2 regions of the Streptococcus canis genome follow, and region 1 is predicted to be linked to the other one. Evidence: predicted binding sites of a transcription regulator. Region 1 holds the regulator's gene; the other holds the start of a gene.

What was found. The regulator NrdR, encoded in region 1, represses ribonucleotide reductase genes. The targets are predictions, from matches to a motif close to ACACNATATATNGTGT.
Region 2: a site for NrdR is predicted at 2,099-2,114, ahead of EL097_RS06690 (redoxin NrdH). Genes of this name have one in related genera too.

What each region holds. Positions count from the first base shown of each region.
Region 1 covers NZ_LR134293.1:156,544-168,979, reverse strand. The annotation lists gene covR (two-component system response regulator CovR/CsrR) at 260-946, shown strand; gene EL097_RS00835 (HAMP domain-containing sensor histidine kinase) at 952-2,454, shown strand; gene nrdR (transcriptional regulator NrdR) at 2,673-3,167, shown strand; gene EL097_RS00825 (replication initiation and membrane attachment family protein) at 3,151-4,320, shown strand; gene dnaI (primosomal protein DnaI) at 4,321-5,223, shown strand; gene der (ribosome biogenesis GTPase Der) at 5,282-6,592, shown strand; gene EL097_RS00810 (DEAD/DEAH box helicase) at 6,812-9,904, shown strand; gene EL097_RS00805 (hypothetical protein) at 10,171-10,773, shown strand; gene murC (UDP-N-acetylmuramate--L-alanine ligase) at 10,816-12,147, shown strand; gene EL097_RS00795 (GNAT family N-acetyltransferase) at 12,193-12,436, shown strand, end outside.
Region 2 covers NZ_LR134293.1:1,295,331-1,307,766, reverse strand. The annotation lists gene ptsP (phosphoenolpyruvate--protein phosphotransferase) at 1-1,531, opposite strand, end outside; gene EL097_RS06695 (phosphocarrier protein HPr) at 1,536-1,799, opposite strand; gene EL097_RS06690 (redoxin NrdH) at 2,221-2,439, shown strand; gene nrdE (class 1b ribonucleoside-diphosphate reductase subunit alpha) at 2,459-4,618, shown strand; gene nrdF (class 1b ribonucleoside-diphosphate reductase subunit beta) at 4,778-5,737, shown strand; gene EL097_RS06675 (chloride channel protein) at 5,798-7,051, shown strand; gene EL097_RS06670 (CPBP family intramembrane glutamic endopeptidase) at 7,098-7,793, opposite strand; gene EL097_RS06665 (DUF3169 family protein) at 7,812-8,573, opposite strand; gene EL097_RS06660 (helix-turn-helix transcriptional regulator) at 8,570-8,785, opposite strand; gene alaS (alanine--tRNA ligase) at 9,141-11,759, opposite strand; gene prsA (peptidylprolyl isomerase PrsA) at 12,144-12,436, opposite strand, start outside.

The DNA.
Region 1 (12,436 bases):
GCTGAATATTAAAGATGTCTGTAATTTTTATTTGAAAAAAGGACTTTTCTTTGATATACTCTTTAGAGAATGTGGTTATTCACTTGTGTGGGGCATTTGTTGGCCACAAAGGGGTGAAGAAGGTAATACTATCAGAAACTTTCGTACTCATTAGGTGACTATTTGAGCCTTGGAACTCAAATATTATAAAAATTAGATGGACCTCGTGGTTTTCTTTCTGGGAGAGAAAGAGTTCATAAGAGGATAAGGGTTGGTGTAGATGACAAAGAAAATTTTAATTATCGAAGATGAAAAAAATCTCGCAAGGTTTGTTTCACTTGAACTGCAACATGAAGGTTATGAAGTAACCGTTGAAGTAAATGGTCGTGAAGGGTTAGAAACTGCCTTGGAAAAGGATTTTGATTTAATCTTGCTTGACTTAATGCTTCCTGAAATGGATGGTTTTGAAGTGACCCGTCGCTTACAGACTGAAAAAACAACATATATCATGATGATGACTGCACGTGATTCGATTATGGATGTGGTGGCAGGCTTGGACCGTGGTGCGGATGACTATATTGTTAAGCCATTTGCGATTGAAGAATTGTTGGCTCGTATTCGTGCAATTTTCCGTCGTCAAGATATTGAATCTGAAAAGAAACTGCCTAGTCAAGGAATTTATCGTGACTTGGTCTTGAACCCGCAAAACCGTTCGGTTAATCGTGGGGATGATGAAATTCCCCTCACTAAACGTGAATACGACTTGCTTAGCATTTTGATGACAAACATGAACCGTGTGATGACACGTGAAGAATTGCTCTCAAATGTTTGGAAATATGATGAGGCAGTTGAAACAAACGTTGTTGATGTTTATATTCGTTACCTTCGTGGTAAAGTTGACATCCCAGGTAAGGAATCTTATATCCAAACCGTTCGCGGCATGGGATATGTTATTCGTGAGAAATAATTAAGATGGCAAATCAGAAGCAGAAACAAAAGAAATATAAAAAATCGTTACCAAAACGTTTATCCAATATCTTTTTTGTTCTCTTTTTCTGCATTTTCTCTGCCTTCACGCTGATTGCTTATAGTTCAACAAACTCTTTCTTGTTGAAAAAAGAAAAGCAATCGGTCTTTCAAGCTGTAAATATTGTTAGAGTTCGTCTTTCTGAGGTGGACTCTAATTTTACATTAGAGAACTTAGCAGAAGTTTTGTATAAAAATGATAAGACACATCTGAGAATTGATGATAAAAATGGTAGTCGAGTTATCAGAAGTGAGCGAGACATTACCAATACACTTGATGCCAATCAGGATATTTATGTTTACAATGTTGATAAGCAGATGATTTTTACGACAGACGATGAGGAAGCCTCTCCTGGCTTGAGAGAGCCTATTGGTAAGGTTTTTCATGATCATATCGAAGACAAGTATCGTGGTTTTTCCATGACCCAAAAGGTTTATTCTAACCAAACAGGAAAATTTGTTGGTTATGTTCAAGTCTTTCATGACTTGGGGAATTACTATGTCATCAGAGCGCGTCTCTTATTCTGGTTACTAGTAGTTGAACTATTTGGGACCAGTCTGGCTTATTTGATTATTTTGATTGCTACTCGTCGTTTCTTGAAACCGTTGCATAATTTGCACGAAGTCATGCGCAACATTTCTGAAAATCCTAATAATTTGAACCTGCGATCAGATATTTCATCAGGAGATGAAATTGAAGAATTATCAGTTATTTTTGATAACATGTTGGACAAGTTAGAGACCCACACCAAGTTGCAATCTCGTTTTATTAGTGATGTGAGCCATGAGTTGCGAACGCCAGTGGCCATTATTAAAGGACATATTGGTCTTTTGCAACGGTGGGGCAAGGATGATAGTGACATTCTTGAAGAGAGTTTGACCGCGACAGCCCATGAAGCCGATCGTATGGCTATCATGATTAATGACATGTTGGATATGATTCGTGTCCAAGGGTCTTTTGAAGGACATCAAAATGATACAACCGTTTTAGAAAACTCTATTGAAACTGTTATTGGTAATTTTAGGGTGTTGAGAGAGGATTTTGAATTTACCTGGTATTCTGAAAATCCCGAAACCTTAGCGCGCATCTATAAAAATCACTTTGAGCAGGCTTTGATGATTCTTATTGATAATGCGGTGAAATATTCACGTCAAGATAAGAAAATTTCAATTGATCTTAGAGTGAATAACAAGCAAGAAGCTATTGTCCAGGTTCAAGACAAGGGTGAAGGGATTTCCAAAGAGGACATCAAGCATATTTTTGAACGCTTTTACCGTACAGACAAATCTCGTAATCGGACAAGCACTCAAGCCGGGTTGGGGATTGGTTTATCGATTCTCAAACAGATTGTGGATGGCTATCATTTACAGATGGAAGTTGAGAGCGAATTGAATAAAGGATCGGTCTTTATTCTTCACATTCCCCTAGCAACGGCAAAGAAAAACTAGGAATTGCTTTTTAAGCAATCGCTATCCGATAAAGAGTGAACTAAATTTTTGAGTAAGAATGGTATCGCTTGTGGTGCCATTCTTTTTGTTGCTGTTATTTTTAAATAGGAGCAAAAAAGAGACGGGGTGAAAGCTTTCCCTTGACATATTCTTTTGTTATCCTTGAAATTATGGTAGAATAGAGTACTAGATTATTTTGATAGAATTGGGGTGTTTGCGTGCGTTGTCCAAAATGTAATTATAATAAATCGAGTGTTGTTGATAGCAGACAAGCTGAAGACGGCAATACTATTCGTCGTCGGCGAGAATGTGAAAAATGCCATACCCGTTTTACAACATTTGAACGTGTGGAAGAACTCCCCTTGCTAGTGATTAAAAAGGACGGGACGAGAGAACAGTTTTCAAGGGATAAAATTTTGAATGGGGTTGTTCAAAGTGCTCAAAAGAGACCTGTTTCGAGTACGGATATTGAGAATTTGATTTCGCGTATTGAGCAAAGGGTTCGTACCACTTACGAAAATGAAGTCTCAAGTACGGTTATTGGTAATTTGGTGATGGATGAATTGGCAGAGCTAGATGAAATCACTTATGTGCGCTTTGCCAGCGTCTATAAGAGTTTCAAAGATGTCGATGAAATCGAAGAGCTCTTGCAACAAATCACCAATCGCGTGCGAGGAAAAAAGAAGAGTGGTTTAAATGATGAAACCCATTGATACCTTTACCTATCTTAAACGAAACAAGGTTCTTTATGATTCGACCAGCCTAGTTCAGTTGTATTTTCCGATTATCGGAAGCGATGCAGTTGCTGTTTACCAGTACTTTGTTCATTTTTTTGATGATGGTGCCAAGTCACACAAATTTAGTGATGTTTTAAATCATTTGCAATTTGGTATGAAGCGTTTTGAGGACGCTTTGAGAATGCTGACAGCGATGGATTTGATGGTCTTGTATCAACTACCAGATAGCTATTTGATTAAGTTGCAACAGCCGTTAGCTCATGAAGCTTTTCTCAAGCAACCGGTTTATTCTCGGTTGTTGGAACAAAAAATTGGGGATGCAGCTGTGTCAGAGTTACAGGTAACCATTCCTAGTCAAGCAAGAAATATTTCAAAACGCTTTTCTGATGTTTTTGGAACTGAGGGTATTCCTGTTACAGTATCTCAGAGCTCCAAAAAATCATTTGATTTGGATAGTTTTCAACAGTTGATGGTTCGGGATGGGTTACAATTTGAAGACAATCAAAAAGATGTGGTCAGCCTCTACAGTATTGCAGAGCAATACGACATGAACTGGTTTGATACCTATCAATTGGCAAAAGCTACTGCTGTTAATGGGAAAATCCAACCCAAACGCTTGTTGGCTAAGAAAAAGCAGGCAGTTAGGGAACCGAGTAAGGAGCAGTTTTCGCAGGCTGAACAAGTGATCTTGCGAGAAGCTAAGCAAGATAGTGCTCTTGTTTTCTTAGAAAAGATAAAAAAAGCAAGGCGGGCAACTGTTACTAAGGATGAAAAAATCTTATTGCAAACCTTGGCGAAGATGGACTTTCTGGATGATGTTATCAATGTGATGGTGCTTTATACCTTTAATAAGACAAAATCTGCTAATTTACAGAAAAGTTATGTATTAAAAATGGCCAATGATTTTTCTTACCAAAAGGTATCAACGGCTGAAGAAGCTATGTTGACCTTGCGGGCTTTCACAGGTCGCCAAAGTAGTCGTCAAGCAAAAACAGGTCAGAATAATGTGCCTAAGTGGAGCAATCCTGACTATCAAGAAACAACAAGTCAAGAAGAGCAGGCTAAACTGGATCAGTTCAAGCAGGCTGCTTTGAAGAGATTAGAAAACCTCAGAAAGGGTGGTGACTAGATGGAAAAGATTGGAGAAACCATGGCAAAATTGGGTCAAAACAATCGTGTTAATAGTGACCAGTTGATTCAAACCATTTTAGCGGATCCCGAAGTAGCAAGTTTCATCAGTCACCATCACCTATCACAGGAGCAAATTAAGCTTAGCTTGTCCAAGTTCAATCAGTTTTTGGTGGAACGCCAGAAGTATCAGCTCAAGGATGCTTCCTATATTGCTAAGGGGTATCAGCCTATTCTGACGATGAATGAAGGCTACGCGGATGTGTCTTATTTGGAAACCAAAGAATTGGTAGAAGCCCAAAAACAGGCAGCTATCTCAGAACGAATACAACTGGTTAGCCTACCAAAATCTTACCGACACATTCATTTATCAGATATTGATGTTAATAACACCAGTCGTATGGAAGCCTTCTCTGCTATTTTGGATTTTGTGGAGCAATACCCATTAGCAGGGCAAAAAGGCTTGTATTTGTATGGAGATATGGGGATTGGCAAGTCTTACTTGTTAGCTGCCATGGCTCATGAATTATCTGAGAAAAAAAGCGTGTCAACCACTCTTTTACATTTTCCGAGCTTTGCCATTGATGTAAAAAATGCCATTTCAAACGGCTCTGTTAAAGAAGAAATTGATGCGGTCAAAAATGTACCAGTGCTCATTTTAGATGATATTGGTGCAGAGCAGGCCACTTCCTGGGTTCGTGATGAAGTTTTGCAGGTGATTTTACAATACCGCATGTTAGAGGAATTGCCAACCTTCTTTACCTCTAATTATAGTTTTGCGGATTTGGAGCGGAAATGGGCAACCATCAAAGGAAGTGATGAAACTTGGCAGGCCAAACGTGTCATGGAACGCGTGCGTTATTTGGCTAAAGAGTTCCATTTGGAAGGGGCTAATCGCCGCTAGATGAGTGATAAACGTCAAGAAGAATAGCTACACGTGTGAGTGAAAGAAAAGGAGAATCATGGTTTTACCTACCGTTGCCATTGTGGGCCGTCCAAATGTGGGCAAGTCCACCTTATTTAATCGGATCGCAGGAGAGCGCATTTCAATTGTTGAAGATGTTGAAGGGGTTACCCGAGACCGCATTTACGCTACTGGAGAATGGCTTAATCGCCAATTCTCATTGATTGATACAGGTGGTATTGATGATGTTGATGCCCCGTTTATGGAGCAAATTAAGCACCAGGCTCAAATTGCCATGGAAGAGGCGGACGTTATCGTCTTTGTTGTTTCAGGCAAAGAAGGGGTTACAGACGCGGATGAATATGTGTCGAAAATCTTATATCGAACCAATACTCCAGTGATTTTAGCTGTGAACAAAGTGGATAATCCTGAAATGCGTAATGACATTTATGATTTTTATTCTCTTGGTTTGGGTGATCCGTATCCTATTTCTTCTGTTCACGGTATTGGAACAGGAGATGTCTTGGATGCTATCGTTGAAAACTTGCCAGTAGAAGAGGCTGAAGAAAATGATGATATTATTCGCTTCAGTTTAATCGGTCGTCCCAATGTCGGGAAATCTAGCTTGATTAATGCTATCTTGGGTGAGGATCGCGTTATTGCTAGCCCTGTCGCAGGGACAACACGTGATGCGATTGACACGCATTTCACTGATGCTGACGGTCAAGAATTTACCATGATTGACACAGCTGGGATGCGCAAATCTGGCAAGATTTATGAGAACACCGAAAAATATTCTGTGATGCGTGCCATGCGTGCCATTGACCGCTCTGATGTGGTCTTGATGGTTATCAACGCTGAAGAGGGAATCCGTGAGTACGATAAGCGAATTGCTGGTTTTGCACACGAAGCTGGTAAAGGAATGATTATTGTCGTTAACAAATGGGATACCATTGACAAGGATAACCATACCGTTGCCAAGTGGGAAGCGGATATTCGGGATCAATTCCAATTCTTGACTTATGCTCCAATTATTTTTGTATCAGCTTTGACAAAGCAGCGCTTGAATAAATTACCGGAATTGATTAAAGGCATTAGTGACAGTCAGAATAAGCGTATCCCATCTGCTGTCCTCAACGAAGTTATCATGGATGCTATTGCCATTAACCCAACACCAACGGATAAGGGCAAACGCTTGAAGATTTTCTATGCCACTCAAGTGTCAGTAAAGCCACCAACATTTGTTGTCTTTGTTAACGAGGAAGAATTGATGCACTTCTCATACTTGCGTTTCTTAGAAAATCAAATTCGTGCAGCCTTTACCTTTGAAGGGACACCTATTCATTTAATTGCGCGTAAACGGAAATAAGAAACGAGCATCAGCTAAGGTGATAACTAAAAAAGACATTATTAGTTGCTGATAAGGATTGTGTTCTGTATGTTACAGGAGACAATCCTTTTTATGATACCTTTAAGGGTGCAGATGAGGGATTAGTAGCAAACAAAGAAGACAGGAAAAAGGATTTTTACAAGAAATCTCATGTGATTTTTGTTATAATCAAAGGATAAGCAAAAAGGTGGGGAAAATATGGCTAGATTAATTCCAGGACGTGTACGGAATGAGGGGATTGAGCTTTATGAACAAGGTTTAGTCACACTGCTAGATGAAAAAGAAGGGCTTCTTCAAGTGGAAGTTGATCCCTATCAGGTGCAGTATGGTGCTGACGATGAGGATATTACTTGTCAATGTGATACCTTTAAGGCAAGACAATATTGTAAGCATATCGCGGCTGTCGAGTATTTTTTGAAGAATAACCAAGAAGGGAAGCGTTTTTTGGAGCACTTGACTGGTCAAACGGAAACAAAAGCAGAAACTCAAAAAATGACTTCTTTTGGTAGTCTCTTTTTGGATAATTTAGCTATGAATGAAGATGATTCTGTTAAATATAGGCTGTCTGCTCTTGGTAGTCGAAGCCCTTTTTCGTCAGATTACTGGTGGAGTCTGAAAATCAATCGTTTGCCAGATGAGCGTTCTTATGTGATTCGAGATATTAAAGGTTTTTTGCAGCTTGTTAAAAAAGAAGGATTTTATCAAATTGGGAAAAATTATTTTGAACAACTCTCATGGCTGCAGTTTGACCCTTCCAGTCAAGACCTCATTGAGTTTTTATGGCGCCTGGCGTCTGATGCTGACAAAGGGGATAACGATAGCATTTTTCCAAATCATGCAAGGTATTTGCGCTTACCTAGTGGTTTTTTTGAAGAAGGCATTCACCTTTTAACTTCTCTTTATGACTTTACTTTTGAGGGACCTTCTCAAACCTATCATCATCTTTTTGTCCGTCCTTTGGAAGCAGAGGCAGGCCTTTATGAGTTTAAAGTGGAAGTGCACCGCAAATCTATTGAATTGCAAATTACTGAAAAAAATGTGCAATACCTCTTTGATAATGATTATCTTCTTTATCAAGATACCTTTTATCACTTGACGTTAAAGCAACGAAAAATGGTTCAGGCTATTCGTAGCTTGCCCATTGAGGCCGACTTGGCTAAGCATATTCATTTTGACTTGGTTGATCAGGCTAAATTGGCTGCTAGCCTACTTGACTTTAAACAAATTGGAATCGTTCAGGCACCTAAAAGTTTCACCATTCGAGACTTTGATGTAACCTTCCAATTTGACTTGGCAACTCAAGATGAGGTTAGCTGCCAGCTTATGTTTGATTATGGCAATTACCAAGTCAGTGATAAAGCAAGTTTAGCTCATTTGCCTTTTGCCAGTAATTACAAGAAAGAAGAAAAAATCAATCGCTCTCTAAAAGCCTGTGGCTTTTCTCCTCAATTTTATTCTAAAAAACGTCTAGTTAGCACAGAAGACCGGTATGCTTTTTTCGCAGAGATACTTCCTTATTTTGAACGTTTAGGAACTGTGCAAGTCAGTTCAGCCGTACAGGGATTACGATTTAAAGAAACACCTAGAATTGCGATTGAGCGTAAGGGGGGCTTACTGGATATTTCCTTTGATTTTTCCACCATTGTCGAAGATGATATTGATGATGCCTTGACTGCCCTTTTCCAAAATAATCCCTACTTTGTGAGCCAAACAGGGCAACTGGTTGTATTTGATGATGAGACGCAAAAGATTAGTCAGAGCCTGCAAGAATTACGGGCTAGACAATTGAAAAATGGTCACATGCAACTGGATGGCATTGCAGCATTGCAGGTGTCACAGCTCTTTGATGGCATGACTTCTGTGCACTTTTCAAAAGAGTTGGAAGAATTAGCGCATCATTTGCAACATCCAGAAACGTTTGCTGTAAAACCTCCGGCGGTTCAGGCACAGGTGAGGGACTACCAACGTCAAGGAATTCAGTGGTTGTCGATGTTAGACCATTATGGTTTTGGAGGTGTTTTGGCAGATGACATGGGGCTTGGAAAAACTCTCCAAACCATTGCTTTCTTATCAAGTCAGTTAAGACCAGATAGTAAGGTACTCATTTTGTCGCCGTCAAGCCTGATTTACAATTGGTTGGACGAGTGTCAAAAATTCACTCCTCAGCTAGATGTTGTCGTCTCTTATGGGCTTAAACAGGTTAGAGACCAAATCATTCAAGAGGGTCACCAAATAACCATTACCAGCTACTCCTCTTTTAGGCAGGATTTTGAAGCCTACCAAGATTTTCAGTATGATTATCTTATTTTAGATGAAGCGCAACTGATTAAGAATGCTCAGACGAAAATTGCACAATGTTTGCGTGCTTTTAATGCCACAAATTGCTTTGCCCTTTCCGGAACTCCCATTGAAAATAAATTGTTAGAAATTTGGTCCATTTTCCAAATTGTTTTACCAGGTCTTCTTCCAGCTAAGAAAGATTTTTTGAAAATGAGTGCCAAGCAAGTGTCGCGTTACATCAAGCCTTTTATCATGCGTCGTAAAAAGGAAGACGTCTTACCAGAATTACCTGATTTGATTGAAATGACTTATGCAAACGAAATGACCGATAGTCAGAAAGCTATCTATTTGGCACAGTTAAGGCAGATGCAAGATCAGGTTCGTACGGCCAGTGATGCTGATATTAACTGTCGTAAGATTGAAATTCTATCAGGGATTACTCGCTTGAGGCAGATTTGTGATACCCCGAGCCTCTTTATGACTTATGATGGAGAAAGTGGTAAGGTAGACAGTTTGAGAACTTTATTACTGCAAATCAAGGAAAACGGCCACCGTGCATTGGTTTTCTCTCAATTTAGGGGAATGCTGGATTTAGCCAAGCAAGAAATGGACGCTCTAGGATTGACCTCTTATCAAATGACAGGATCTACCCCTGCTAATGAACGACAAGAAATGACCCGAGCCTTTAATAACGGCTCCAAGGACGCCTTCTTGATTTCCCTCAAAGCAGGTGGAGTTGGGCTCAATCTAACAGGGGCGGATACAGTTATTTTGATTGACTTGTGGTGGAACCCTGCTGTTGAAATGCAGGCCATCAGTCGCGCCCATCGTATTGGTCAGGAAAGTAATGTAGAAGTTTACCGTTTGATTACTCGAGGAACAATCGAAGAAAAGATTTTAGAATTACAAGAAAGTAAGCGTCACTTGGTAACCACCGTCTTGGACGGTAATGAGAGTCGCGCAAGCATGTCTATTGAAGAAATTAAAGAAATTTTAGGACTAGAATCCTAGTCAAAAAAGCCAGTTTCGCAGGTAGAAACTGGCTTTTTGTGATGATTTAAATGAGTTGAAAATAAAAAAGTAAAATTTAGCTTTTCAATAGTTCAAATAGCCAAAAAGGGCAGAGTTGTCGATGTCAGTTTGGGAAGACCAGGAATTTCTGACTTGACCATTTTACTAAGTTGTTTGCTGGATAGAATGATATAGGAATACTTTGAAAAATAAGAGTATTTACGTTATAATAGGGAATGCTACAAGAAGGGAGAAGCAAAAAAAGGATGACAAACAATCAATTTCCTCTGGTTGCAGATGGTGTTCCGATTATTGATACAGCTAAGCAAATGGCTTTGTATGACAACGAAGACCTCATCACCAATATCCATGGCTATTATCAAGACAAGGATTATGATGATGTCACCAAAAATTATCAATTTGCGGATCAAATAACCTCTCACCAATCCCTTTCAACTCACCGTCTTCAAACCATTAATGAAGGCCGTAGTTATGCCAAAGAGGCACGTCAAAAAGCAAAGAAAGATCTCAAGAAAAAAAGACAGGCCTACCTTGCAAAAGACAGGCCCTATGTTTCTAAGCAAGTCACTAAGAAAAGCCATTCAATTGAGTCTCCCCTCCCTAAAGAGAAGCCAGTGACAGAAATGAGCCGTTTTACCAATAAGTTTCATCAAGAAAATTATATTTTAGCAGAGCTTCCTCGTGAGTACAAAGAGCCTCAAAATCCGTCACAGCAAGGTTCTGCCAAGAAAAATAATTATGATTTTTTAAAGCGCAGTCAAATTTATAATAGCAAAGAAACTAGAGAACAACGGGAAAAAACAATTGCGCAAGAGCTTAATCTAAGTCGCTTTGAAGACCTTGAATAAAGGGAAATGACTAGGTGAAAGCAGGATAACAAAGGAGTTAAGATGTCAAAAACTTATCATTTTATCGGAATTAAAGGGTCAGGAATGAGTGCCCTAGCCCTTATGTTGCATCAGATGGGACATAAGGTGCAGGGAAGTGATGTGGAAAAGTATTATTTCACCCAGCGTGGTTTAGAAAAAGCTGGCATCACCCTTCTCCCATTCAGTGAGGATAATATCACTGAGGATATGGAACTTATTGCAGGAAATGCCTTTCGTGAAGATAATAATAATGAAGTAGCTTACGCTATTCACCATCACATTCCTTTCAAACGTTATCATGAGTTCTTAGGGGAGTTTATGAAACAATTTATCAGTTTTGGTGTGGCGGGTGCCCATGGCAAAACCTCTACCACTGGTTTATTGTCACACGTTTTAAAAAACATTACAGATACCTCTTACCTCATCGGTGATGGTACTGGTCGTGGTTCGGCTAAGGCCCAATATTTTGTCTTTGAATCAGATGAATATGAGCGTCATTTCATGCCTTATCATCCAGAGTATTCCATCATTACTAATATTGATTTTGACCATCCTGACTATTTTACAGGGATTGATGATGTGCGAAATGCTTTTAATGACTATGCTAAGCAGGTGAAGAAAGCCTTGTTTGTCTATGGTGAAGATGAGGAATTAAAGAAAATCACAGCCGATGCTCCGATTTACTACTACGGTTTTGAAGCTGGAAATGATTTTGTGGCTTTCGACATTACACGTACCACAAATGGTTCAGATTTTAAGGTTAAACACGATGGTAAAGTGATTGGTCTGTTTCATGTCCCTGCCTATGGACGCCATAATATTTTAAACGCTACAGCGGTTATTGCCAACCTTTTTGTCGCTGGGATTGACATGGCTCTAGTGGCAGAGCATCTTAAAACGTTCTCGGGTGTGAAGCGCCGTTTTACAGAGAAAATTATCAATGACACCATTATTATTGATGATTTTGCCCATCACCCAACAGAAATTGTTGCAACGATTGATGCGGCTAGACAAAAGTACCCAAGTAAAGAAATTGTGGCCGTTTTCCAGCCGCATACCTTTACACGAACCATTGCCTTGCTAGATGATTTTGCCCTAGCTTTAAATGAAGCTGACAGTGTTTATCTTGCACAAATTTACGGTTCTGCTCGTGAAGTGGACAAAGGGGAAGTTAAGGTCGAAGACCTAGCGGCTAAGATTATCAAGCCATCTCAGGTAGTGACAGTCGAAAACGTTTCACCTCTACTTGACCATGACAATGCCGTTTATGTCTTTATGGGAGCTGGAGATATTCAGTTGTACGAACGCTCCTTTGAAGAATTACTTGCAAACCTCACCAAAAATAATCAATAAAAATTCCTGCCCCAGGCAGGTTTTCTCGTCCTAAAGGAGTTTAAGATGTTAATTAGACAAGTCCAAGAATCTGATTGGGAAGCCATTAGCGCTATTGAGCATGATAATTTTTCGCCGCAGGAAGCGACTACAAAGGAAGTTATTAGAGAGCGGACCCGGCTTATCCCTGATACTTTTTTAGTGGCTCTTATTGACCAAAAACTTGTCGGTTATATTGAGGGTCCAGCTATTGCTAAGCCAATTTTACAAGATCATCTCTTTCACGGTGTTAAAGAGAACCCACAAAAGG
Region 2 (12,436 bases), 950 kb from region 1:
CTGCCATCTCACCACACATACCTGCCCATTTGCCTTCAGCGTGTGCTGCTTTAATAACGTTGTTAATCAAACGGAGGATTGATGGGTTATATGGTTGGTAAAGGTATGAGACTTGTTCGTTCATACGGTCCGCTGCCATAGTGTATTGAATAAGATCATTTGTTCCAATGGAGAAGAAGTCAACTTCTTTTGCGAATTGGTCTGCAAGCATAGCAGCTGCAGGAATTTCAATCATGATACCAACTTGAATATCATCAGCAACCGCAATACCTTCTGCAAGCAAGTTTGCTTTTTCTTCATCAAAGACAGCTTTTGCAGCGCGGAATTCTTTAAGAAGGGCAACCATTGGGAACATGATGCGAAGTTGACCATGAACAGATGCACGAAGAAGCGCACGAATCTGTGTACGGAACATGCCATCTCCAGTTTCAGAGATGGAAATACGAAGAGCACGGAAACCAAGGAATGGGTTCATTTCTTTTGGAAGGTCAAAGTAAGGAAGTTCCTTGTCTCCACCAATATCCATGGTACGAACCACAACAGGCTTGCCATTCATGCCTTCAAGCACTGCCTTGTAAGCTTCGTATTGCTCGTCTTCCGTTGGGAAGTCTTGAGAATCCATGTATAAGAACTCAGTACGGTAAAGACCAACTGCTTCTGCACCATTATCATTAACACCTTCAACATCTTTTGGGGTACCGATGTTAGCTGCCAATTCAAAGTGTTTACCATCAGCTGTTTCAGTATGAGCATCTTTAAGAAGAGCCCACTCAGCTTTTTGTTTTGCGTAAGCAGCACCAGCTTCTTTGAAAGCAAGGATTTGGTCTTCACTTGGGTCGATAATAACTTCACCGGTGATACCGTTAACGGCAATCATATCACCATCTTTAACACGTTTTGTAATATCATTTGTTCCAAGTACCGCAGCGATCTCAAGTGTACGTGCCATGATAGCTGAGTGACTTGTACGACCACCGATATTTGTAACAAATGCTTTTACAAATTGTTTGTTAAGTTGAGCAGTATCTGAAGGTGTCAAATCATGTGCAATAACGATTGATTCCTCATTGATAGTCGCAGGATTTGGAAGTTTTACACCTAAAAGGTGAGCCAACACACGTTTAGCAACATCGCGGATATCCGCTGCACGCTCTTGCATGTATGGGTTGTCTTCCATGCCTTCAAAGATGGTGATGAACATGTCAGTCACTTCCTTAAGACCTGTTTCTGCATTTGTTTGTTTTGCGCGAATAGTTTCTTTAATTTGGCTGATCATTTCTGGGTCAGCAAGAACCATCAAATGTGCATCAAAAACGGCTGCTGCTTCTTCGCCTAAGCTTTCTACTGCCTTTTCGCGGATAACAGAAAGCTCGTCTTGTGAAGCTTGGAGTGCAACATCAAGGCGAGCTTCTTCTGCATTTGTATCTTCGACTGTTACAGTCTCAAATGACAAATCCGGCTGAACTAGTAGATATGCTTTAGCAACAGCAACACCATCAGAGGCTGCGATTCCTTTAAGCATTTCTGTCATAGTCTTATGCCAATCCTTCTTTAGTCATAGTTTCTTCGATTGCTGCGATTGCATCTTCAGCGTCAGCACCTTCAGCTGAGATCGTCACGTCAGCACCTTGGCCAACACCAAGACTCATAACACCCATGATTGATTTAAGATTTACTGCTTTACCTTTATAGTCAAGTGTGATATCTGAAGCAAATTTGCTAGCTGTTTGAACAAGCAAGGTAGCTGGACGTGCATGAATACCTGTTTCTGCAACGATGTGAAAGTCTTTTGAAGCCATATTATGGTTCTCCTTTTAAGTTGTGTATTTTTGAGCCATCACATGATAACCCTTACAATAACAGATTATAGCATAATGCTTTTTTATTTTCAAGATTAAATATCTGAAGGCCAGAAAAACTTGAAACTTTTTTCTTTTATTTTCATCTTCTTATCAGCTATATTTTTCAACCTTTATAAACTTATTTTAAAACATAGAATTATCTATTTTCAAACATTTTCATTTATTGAAAACCAATCTTTTATAGGTTATTGAAAGTTAGCAGCAACACAATATTTTGTTTTTTTAGTTTTATATAAACACAATATGTTGTGTTTTATTAGGGGTAAATGGCTTGCTTTTTATTTCTATTTTTTATATGCTATTATAGTAATTCCGTTTAAGTAAATGGAATCATGACTAATTTTAAGAAGGACAAGACATGATTACAGTATATTCCAAAAATAATTGCATGCAGTGCAAAATGACCAAGAAGTTTCTAGAACAACATGGTGCTGACTTCCAGGAAATTAATATTGATGAGCATCCCGAAAAAGTGGATTATGTGAAAAGTCTTGGCTTCACGTCTGCTCCTGTCATCGAAGCTGACAATGTCGTGTTTTCTGGCTTTCAACCTGCAAAATTAAAAGAACTGATTTAATAAGACAAGGAAAAATAATATGAGTCTAAAAGATCTTGGCAATATTTCTTATTTCCGCCTAAATAATGAAATTAACCGTCCTGTTGATGGTAAAATTCCACTTCATAAAGACAAAGAAGCTTTGACAGCCTTTTTCACCGAAAATGTGCTGCCAAACACAATGCCCTTTGCCTCCATTACTGAAAAAATTGAGTACTTAATCTCAAATGACTACATCGAATCAGATTTTATTCAGAAATACCGTCCTGAATTTATCACTGAATTAGCTGACTTAATCAAGGCAGAAAATTTCCGCTTTAAATCATTTATGGCAGCCTACAAGTTTTACCAGCAATATGCTTTAAAAACAAATGATGGGGATTATTATTTAGAAAGCCTTGAAGATCGTGTCATGTTCAATGCTCTTTATTTTGCCGATGGGCAAGAGGAATTGGCAAAAGACTTAGCCATTGAAATGATTAATCAACGTTACCAACCTGCTACCCCTTCCTTTTTAAATGCTGGACGAAGTCGTCGTGGGGAATTAGTTTCTTGTTTCTTGATACAAGTGACTGATGACATGAATTCTATTGGACGCTCAATCAACTCTGCTTTGCAGTTATCCCGTATTGGTGGGGGAGTTGGTATTACCCTATCTAATCTGCGTGAAGCTGGTGCACCAATCAAAGGCTATACTGGTGCGGCTTCTGGCGTTGTTCCTGTCATGAAATTATTTGAAGATAGTTTTTCTTATTCCAACCAACTTGGACAACGTCAGGGAGCTGGAGTTGTTTACCTTAATATTTTTCATCCCGACATCATTGCTTTCTTATCTACTAAAAAAGAAAATGCTGATGAAAAGGTGCGTGTTAAAACCTTGTCACTTGGGATTATTGTTCCTGATAAATTTTACGAATTGGCTCGTAAAAACGAGGACATGTATCTCTTTAGCCCTTATAATGTTGAAAAAGAATATGGTATTCCATTTAACTATCTTGACATTACCGAGATGTATGATGAGCTAGTAGCTAATCCTAAAATCACTAAAACTAAAATTAAAGCTCGTGATCTCGAAACAGAAATTTCAAAATTACAACAAGAATCTGGTTACCCTTATATCATCAATATTGACACAGCCAATCGAGCTAACCCAGTTGATGGTAAAATTATTATGAGTAACCTGTGTTCTGAAATTTTACAGGTACAAACACCTAGCTTTATCAATGATGCTCAAGAGTTTGTAGAAATGGGAACTGATATTTCATGTAATTTAGGTTCAACTAATATCCTTAATATGATGACCTCACCAGACTTTGGACGTTCTATTAAAGCCATGACACGTGCCCTAACCTTTGTTACTGACTCATCAAACATTGAAGCAGTGCCAACCATTAAAAATGGAAATAGTCAGGCACATACTTTCGGTTTGGGAGCTATGGGACTGCATTCTTACCTTGCTCAACATCATATTGAATACGGTAGTCCCGAGTCTATCGAGTTTACTGATATTTACTTTATGCTCCTGAATTATTGGACCTTGGTTGAATCCAATAACATTGCTCGTGAGCGCCAAACCACCTTTGTTGGTTTTGACAAATCAAAATACGCTGACGGTACCTATTTTGACAAGTATGTGACAGGTCAATTTGTACCAAAATCTGAACTCGTAAAAGATCTATTTAAGAATCATTTTATTCCTCAAGCTTCAGACTGGGAAGCCCTTCGTGCGGCTGTTATGAAAGATGGGCTCTATCACCAAAACCGTCTAGCAGTTGCTCCAAATGGTTCTATTTCTTATATCAATGACTGTTCTGCTTCCATTCACCCAATCACACAACGGATTGAAGAGCGTCAGGAAAAGAAAATCGGGAAGATTTATTATCCAGCAAATGGGTTGTCCACAGATACCATTCCTTATTACACGTCTGCTTATGACATGGACATGCGCAAAGTTATTGACGTTTATGCTGCCGCAACAGAGCATGTGGATCAAGGCTTGTCATTAACCCTTTTCCTTCGTAGTGAGCTGCCAATGGAGCTCTATGAATGGAAAACAGAAAGCAAGCAAACCACTCGTGATTTATCCATTCTACGAAACTACGCTTTCAATAAAGGCATTAAATCTATCTACTATATCCGTACCTTTACCGATGACGGAGAAGAGGTCGGTGCTAATCAATGTGAGTCTTGTGTGATTTGATTGAGAAGGATACTTGATTGATACAAGTATACTGGTTATTCACTAAATCATCAGTATCAGAATTGATAATAAAAAATGCCAGTAGTCCACTCAAAAATGACTGACTGGCTTATGGTATCATTAATTATATCTTGATTACCCTTTAGGAGAACATACTGAATGACAACATATTATGAAGCAATTAACTGGAATGACATCGAAGATGTCATTGACAAGTCAACCTGGGAAAAGCTGACGGAACAATTCTGGCTTGACACTCGCATTCCCTTATCAAACGATTTAGATGATTGGCGTAAACTTTCTGACCTTGAAAAAGATTTGGTCGGCAAGGTCTTTGGGGGGCTTACACTCCTTGATACCATGCAGTCAGAATCTGGTGTCGAAGCCATTCGTCAAGATGTCCGTACACCTCACGAAGAAGCTGTCCTGAATAATATTCAATTTATGGAATCGGTTCACGCTAAATCTTACTCGTCCATCTTCTCAACCTTAAATACTAAAAAAGAAATTGAAGAGATCTTTGAATGGACCAACAATAATGAATTTTTACAAAAGAAAGCTCAAATCATCAATGAGATTTACGAGCATGGTGATGCGCTGCAAAAGAAAGTGGCCTCTACTTTTCTTGAAACCTTCCTTTTCTATTCAGGCTTTTTCACTCCTCTCTACTACCTTGGTAATAACAAACTGGCAAATGTCGCTGAAATCATTAAACTGATTATCCGCGACGAGTCTGTTCACGGAACCTATATTGGTTACAAATTCCAACTTGGTTTCAATGAGTTGTCAGAAGCTGAACAAGAAAGTTTCCGTGACTGGATGTATGACCTGCTTTATCAGTTATATGAGAATGAAGAAAATTATACTAAGAGCCTTTATGACGGTATCGGCTGGACAGAGGAAGTGATGACTTTCCTTCGTTACAATGCTAACAAGGCTTTAATGAATTTGGGACAAGATCCTCTGTTCCCAGATACTGCCAATGATGTCAACCCAATTGTGATGAATGGTATTTCAACAGGAACGTCTAATCATGATTTTTTCTCACAGGTCGGAAATGGCTATCTCCTTGGTTCTGTGGAAGCCATGTCTGATGACGATTACAATTACGGACTCTAATCTTTTGAGGAGACTGGGGATAGGTCAGTCTCTTTTTTTATCTTTTGTTATAATAGTTTTATGAAACGACATTTTTTACTTTGGACATGTTATCTCTTTTTGACAGGCATAACCGCGGGACTTGTTGCCTTTTGTTTAACAGGGGCTATTCATCTGATTCAAACACTCAGCTTTGGGTTTAAGCAGGGTTCATTTAGCACAATGATTGCTAGTATTCCCCCATATCGACGAGCTATCTCACTTGTATTGGCAGGGCTACTAGCTGGCGTTGGATGGCACTGGCTAGCCAAAAAAGGCAAAGTCATACAATCCATTCAGCAAACCCTTCACGACAATACTCTATTTAGTCCATGGACACAATTTTGGCATGGCTGGTTACAATTAACCACCGTTTCCATGGGGGCACCGGTTGGCAGAGAAGGAGCCTCACGGGAAGTTGCTGTTGCCATGACATCTCTTTGGAGTCAAAAGTGCAATCTTTCTAAAAAAGATCAGAAGCTTTTATTGGCTTGCGCGTCTGGAGCAGCTCTTGGAGCTGTCTACAATGCTCCCCTAGCCACCATTATTTTTATTCTAGAAGTTATTCTTAACTGTTGGTCTCTAAACAATGCTTACGCTGCTTGCCTAACGAGCTATGTTGCGGTAGAAACGGTTGCTCTATTACAAGGTAAGCACGAGGTTCAATACTTAATGCCCCAACAAGATTGGACCCTGACATCTCTTCTTTGGGCTACTTTTGCTGGACTTTTCCTTACTCTCATGGCTCATGCCTACAAGCACCTTTTGGAACATCTTCCTAAACCTGATGCTAAAAGTCAGTGGTTCATTCCTAAAGTTCTCTTGGCCTTTAGCATCATTGCGGGACTCAGTATTTTCTTCCCAGAAATTTTGGGGAATGGCAAAGCTGGATTACTCTTTTTCCTTCATGAAGAACCGCACCCTAGCTATATTAGCTGGTTATTGGTTGCCAAAGCTGTCGCTATCTATCTCGTTTTTGCTTCGGGAGCTAAGGGTGGGAAAATTGCCCCCTCTATGATGCTAGGAGGAGCCAGTAGTTTGCTCTTAGCCAGCCTTAGTCAACATTTCTTTTCCCTACCTCTATCAACTACGCTAGCCATTATGATTGGCGCCTCCCTCTTTTTAGGTATTGTCAATAAGATGCCTTTGGCTGCACCACTTTTTCTGGTAGAGATTACCGGCCAATCCCTACTAACTCTTATTCCTTTAGCCATTGCTAGTCTAGCAGCTCATATCGGTTATCACTACTGTCAAATATTAATCAAACCATTAAAATCCTTCAAAACGTTCAGATAGCCTTTATGACCTTAAACGCTCCGACCATTCAGTCGAAGCGTTTTTCTTATAGGATACCTAAGCCTGTCAGTAATAATATAATAGCCGGTAGTAAATTATTGAAAATATGTAACAAGATAGAATCCTTCAGATTTCCTCGTCTTTGATAAGCAACAAAAAGGAGAAGTCCCATACAGGTGTACATGATAAATTCAACTAAATTAGTGGCATGTGGTAATGCAAAAAGGAGAGAGGTTAATAGGCCTGCCACTTTAAGAGATTTTCCTTTAAAAAGATAGGTTGTTGGAAATCCTCTAAAAACTAATTCTTCCATAATCGGAGCGATAAAAGCAATCGTAAGTACGAATAAGGCAGTATAAAGCGGAAAACCACCCTTGATAAAACCAGCTAAGGTCTGTATCGCAGCATCATTAGCACTCACTTCTTGACCAGACCATAGCTGGTTAAAAAGAGTTCCTACAATGGCAATCACACGCCCTATTAGCCAAAATAATGCTAAATAACCCCAGTCAACCAATCTCATTTTTTCTTGTTTAATAGAGGCTTTCTGTTTAGCTTGATAAAGACGCCATAGGACGATGATAACACCTCCAACAATAACTAAGTAGAGAATACCGATTCCCCAATTAAGGCCCGTAGGAATATCATGTTGCTTTTGCAATAAGATCATTGGAAAAGCATTGAAAACCATAGCCAGAATAATAAGCGCTACTATTTTTAAACAATTCATAAACATTTTCATAGAAAATCTCCTTTTTGGCTAACGGTAAAATTGCCTGGTCATTGTTGCACTTTTTACGAGTAAATAGAGCTGAATTAAGACCAATACTAAGATAGCTGTTAATTCCACTTGACCAGTGAATAGATAGATAAAAAATAAAATCACATACAAGGAAGGGATAATGAAACCATTTAGGGATAACACACTTTCAAACGATGTCTTGTGATAAGCTTGTAGCTCTGCCTCATCTAGAGCCATAACATTATGTCGTATTTCCTTCAAATTTGGAAAATATGGAACATTGGTTCCCCGAATGGCATTGTAACGTTTCATGGCTAAAGCTTGGAAAGGAATGGTCATTAGTAATAAAAGGATATCCAGCAGAGGAAAGACCAGCAGAGCATGCCATGAATCAATAGTTAAGGTCAAACTAAGTAGCACATTACACATGGATAAAATAGAGGCTATCGCAATCAATAACATGGCATAAGCATGCTTTTTATTCAGCTGACGATAACCTTTTTCAGAATAATCATCTTCTTCAATTGTGTTATAAACAGCTGTCTCTTTTTTCAATTGCGTTAAAAAAACAAAAGAGAGTATGAATCCTGTGACGACTACCAGACGGTTTAATAAGAGAATCAGGTTAATCACATCGTCTTTTAGGAACGTGAGCTGATCTAATCTCCCTCCATGGTAACCTAAAAAGGCTCCAACCATGCCACCTATAATCCCTCCCGCTAAACTTGATAGTAATAACATTTTTAACAAGCGTAAAAAACTATTTTGCTTCTTTTTCATCCCTCGACCTCCACTAGACGAAATACCTCTTCAACTGATTCCTGAAACACCTTAGCAATTTTCATGGCAATTACAACTGATGGGGTATACTCGTTACGCTCAATGAGACTGATGGTCTGTCTCGATACACCTGCAAGTTTTGCCATTTCTGTTTGATTAATACCATCTCTGGCTCGTAATTCTTTGAGTCGATTTTTAAGAATAACATCCATTGGTAGCTCTTTTGCCCTCCTCTAGCTCATTTTCTAAAATAAGAAAAAACAGTCAATGTTAAGGTCAGCCCTGTACAAATCAAAACCAAATAACTCAAGGGTACGCCAAACCAAATTACCCTGATAAGATGGTAGCTTAAAATAAAGAATGTCAATACACTTGTCCAAAAGCAGATTTTCCTACACTGAAGGTTTAGCTGATGATTCATATTTTCAGAACCCCTTTACTTCTTCTTTCACACTTATTGTAACACATCTTTTTCTTATTGACAACTATCATAGTCAAAAATATTATGATAATAGTCATTTCAAATACAAAAAAACCAAGTTCTTTAAAACTTGGTTAGTTAACAATTTACAATGTTTCTGGCACTGCTGCTAGAAGTTCTGTCATTTTAGAAGCATCTGATCCACCAGCCATTGCCATATCTGGTTTTCCACCGCCGCGGCCTAACACAATAGGTGCCAACACTTTAATCATATTACCTGCGTGAACTTCTTTGGACTTGCTTGCCACGAGGACATTAACTTTCTCACCAATTGCTGCTGCTAGAACTAGTACGTCTGAATAGTCTTTTTGTTTCCAATTATCAGCAAAGGTACGTAGAGCACCTGCATCAGATACAGAAACTTGACTAGCAATATAGCGCAAGCCATTTACTTCCTTGACATCTTTAAAGACATCACCAGCTTGGGCTGCTGCTGCTTTTTCTTTAAGCTCTGCATTTTCTTTTTGCAAATCGCGGAGCTGTTCGCTTAGGCTCACGACCTTAGCAGGAACTTGATCCATTTGTGGGACTTTCAATGTGTGAGCAATCTCTTTCAACGCATCTTCTTGCCTGCGGAAGCTTTCAAAAGCTTGTTGACCAGTAACAGCTAAAATACGACGTGTTCCTGAACCAATACCTTCTTCTTTAAGAATCTTGAAAAGACCAATTTCTGAAGAATTGCTTAAATGAGTACCCCCACAAAGTTCGACAGAGTAATCACCGATTTGAACCACACGAACAGTTTTGCCGTATTTTTCACCAAAGAGGGCCATAGCTCCCATTGATTTAGCGGTTTCTACATCTGTTTCAGTTGTGGTGATGGCAAGTGCTTTCCAAATTTGTTGGTTGACTTCTTCTTCGATGCGACGAAGTTCTTCTGCTGTTACAGCTTCAAAATGGGTGAAGTCAAAACGCAAGAATTCTTCTTCGTTTAAAGAACCAGCTTGGGTCGCATGCTCACCGATAATGCGGTGAAGGGCTGCGTGCAACAAGTGAGTTGCTGTGTGATTTTTCTCAACAGCATAACGACGCTTGTGATCAATATCAAGGGTGTAGATAGTATCAAGGGCTAAGCTAGCTAAGACCTCCACTGTATGCAAGGCTTGACCATTTGGTGCTTTTTGAACATCTGTTACACGAGCAACAATATCCCCGTTAGCATTTTTAATGACCCCATGGTCAGCAACTTGTCCACCCATTTCAGCATAGAATGGTGTTTGGTCAAAGACGAGTAGCGCTTGACCTTCTGAGACGACTTCACTACGTTCGTTATCGACAATAATAACGGCTAGACGAGCATCAACAGTTTCGGTTTCATACAAGAACGTTGATGACTCAGTAATTCCAGCAAGGGTTTCATTTTGCATCCCCATTGAGCCACCTTTAACAACAGCTGCACGGGCACGGTCCTGCTGTTCTTTCATGGCAACTTGGAAACCATCATGATCAATTTTGTAACCAGCTTCTTCTGCCATTTCCTCGGTCAATTCCACAGGGAATCCGTAAGTATCGTACAATTTAAAGATGTCTTTACCCTCTAGGGTATCTTTACCAGCTTCTTTTAACTGCGCTAGCAATTGGTCCAAATGACCTGAACCTGCATCAATGGTACGAGCAAAAGTTTCTTCTTCACGTTTAACAATTTTCTCAATGAAATCACGTTTTTCAAGGATTTCTGAATAGTAGGAAGCCATGATTTCCCCTACAGTCTGAACCAGTTTGTAAAGGAAGGTTTCTTTGATACCAAGTTTACGTCCATGCATGACCGCACGACGAAGCAAACGGCGAAGCACATAGCCGCGACCTTCATTACCTGGAAGAGCGCCGTCACCGATCGCAAATGATAGAGCACGAATATGGTCTGCAATGACCTTAAAGCTCATGTTGTCTCCGTCTTGATCGTAAGTTTGACCAGACAATTTTTCGACTTCCTTAATAATCGGCATAAAGAGGTCTGTTTCAAAGTTTGTTTTAGCCCCTTGCATCACTGCCACCAGACGTTCTAAACCAGCACCCGTATCAATGTTTTTATTTGGTAATTCTTTGTATTCTGACCGTGGTACTTCCGGGTCTGCATTGAATTGGGATAAAACAATGTTCCAGATTTCAATGTAGCGATCATTTTCCAAGTCTTCTTCGAGCAGACGAATGCCAAGGTTTTCTGGGTCAAAAGCAGGGCCACGGTCAAAGAAAATCTCCGTATCAGGACCTGAAGGACCCGCACCAATTTCCCAGAAATTTTCTTCTAAAGGGATGAGGTGACTTGGCTCAACGCCAAGAGCCAACCAACGGTTGTAAGAATCCTTATCTTCTGGATAGTAGGTCATGTACAGTTTTTCTTTTGGAAAATCAAACCACTCTGGACTTGTTAGCAATTCAAAGCCCCACTCAATTGCTTCATCACGGAAATAGTCTCCAATAGAGAAGTTTCCAAGCATTTCAAACATGGTGTGGTGACGGGCTGTTTTACCTACATTTTCAATGTCATTGGTCCGAATTGATTTTTGCGCATTGGTAATCCGAGGATTCTCAGGAATAACAGAGCCATCAAAATATTTTTTGAGGGTAGCCACACCAGAATTAATCCAAAGCAGAGTGGGGTCGTTCACAGGAACAAGGTTAGCTGATGGTTCAACCGAATGGCCTTTTGATTGCCAAAAATCTAACCACATTTGACGAATTTCAGCAGATGATAAGTGTTTCATAAAAATAAGATACAAAGAGTAAGGCAAACTGTCATTAAACAAGTGTTTCTATGTAATCACAGAAATTTACACAGTTCCTTTTTCGCCTAAATCACCACCCACAAAGGCGTATTCTTTAGGCTACTCTATTCCTTTCGTTGATTTCAAATGGTTATCAAAATAAAACAAGTCCATCTCACAGAGGGCGAAAACCGCGGTACCACCTCTATTCAATGAACTTGTCATTCTTATTTTGTTATAGCAATTGTCATAAAGTTAAGTAGCATGTCTATCTAATTGTCCATGACTTGCAGCAACCGTCACTTTTCTGAATCCAATCCTTAATAAACAATTCTTAACTAAATCATTATAAGTTTTTTTGACAGATTAGTCAATGAAAACTTATTATTGAGCGGCTGATTCGCTTGTTTGAGAATCAGTAGTTCCTTCGGCTGGTGTTGCTTCAGATTGTTCTTCTTGTGGCTGACTAGTTTCTGTTGATTCTGAAGCAGGTTTTTCTTCTGATGGTTTTGGAGTTGCTGAGTTGGAACTTGATGATTTTGCTTTTTTATCAAGATTAGCGTATTGCGCTAAGATATTAGCAAAGGCTCTGTCCTTAATTTTAACATTAGCTTTGTCTAAAGCTTTAGCGATAATTTTGTTTTGGAAGTTTATGTCTCTTGTTTTTTCAGCTAAAA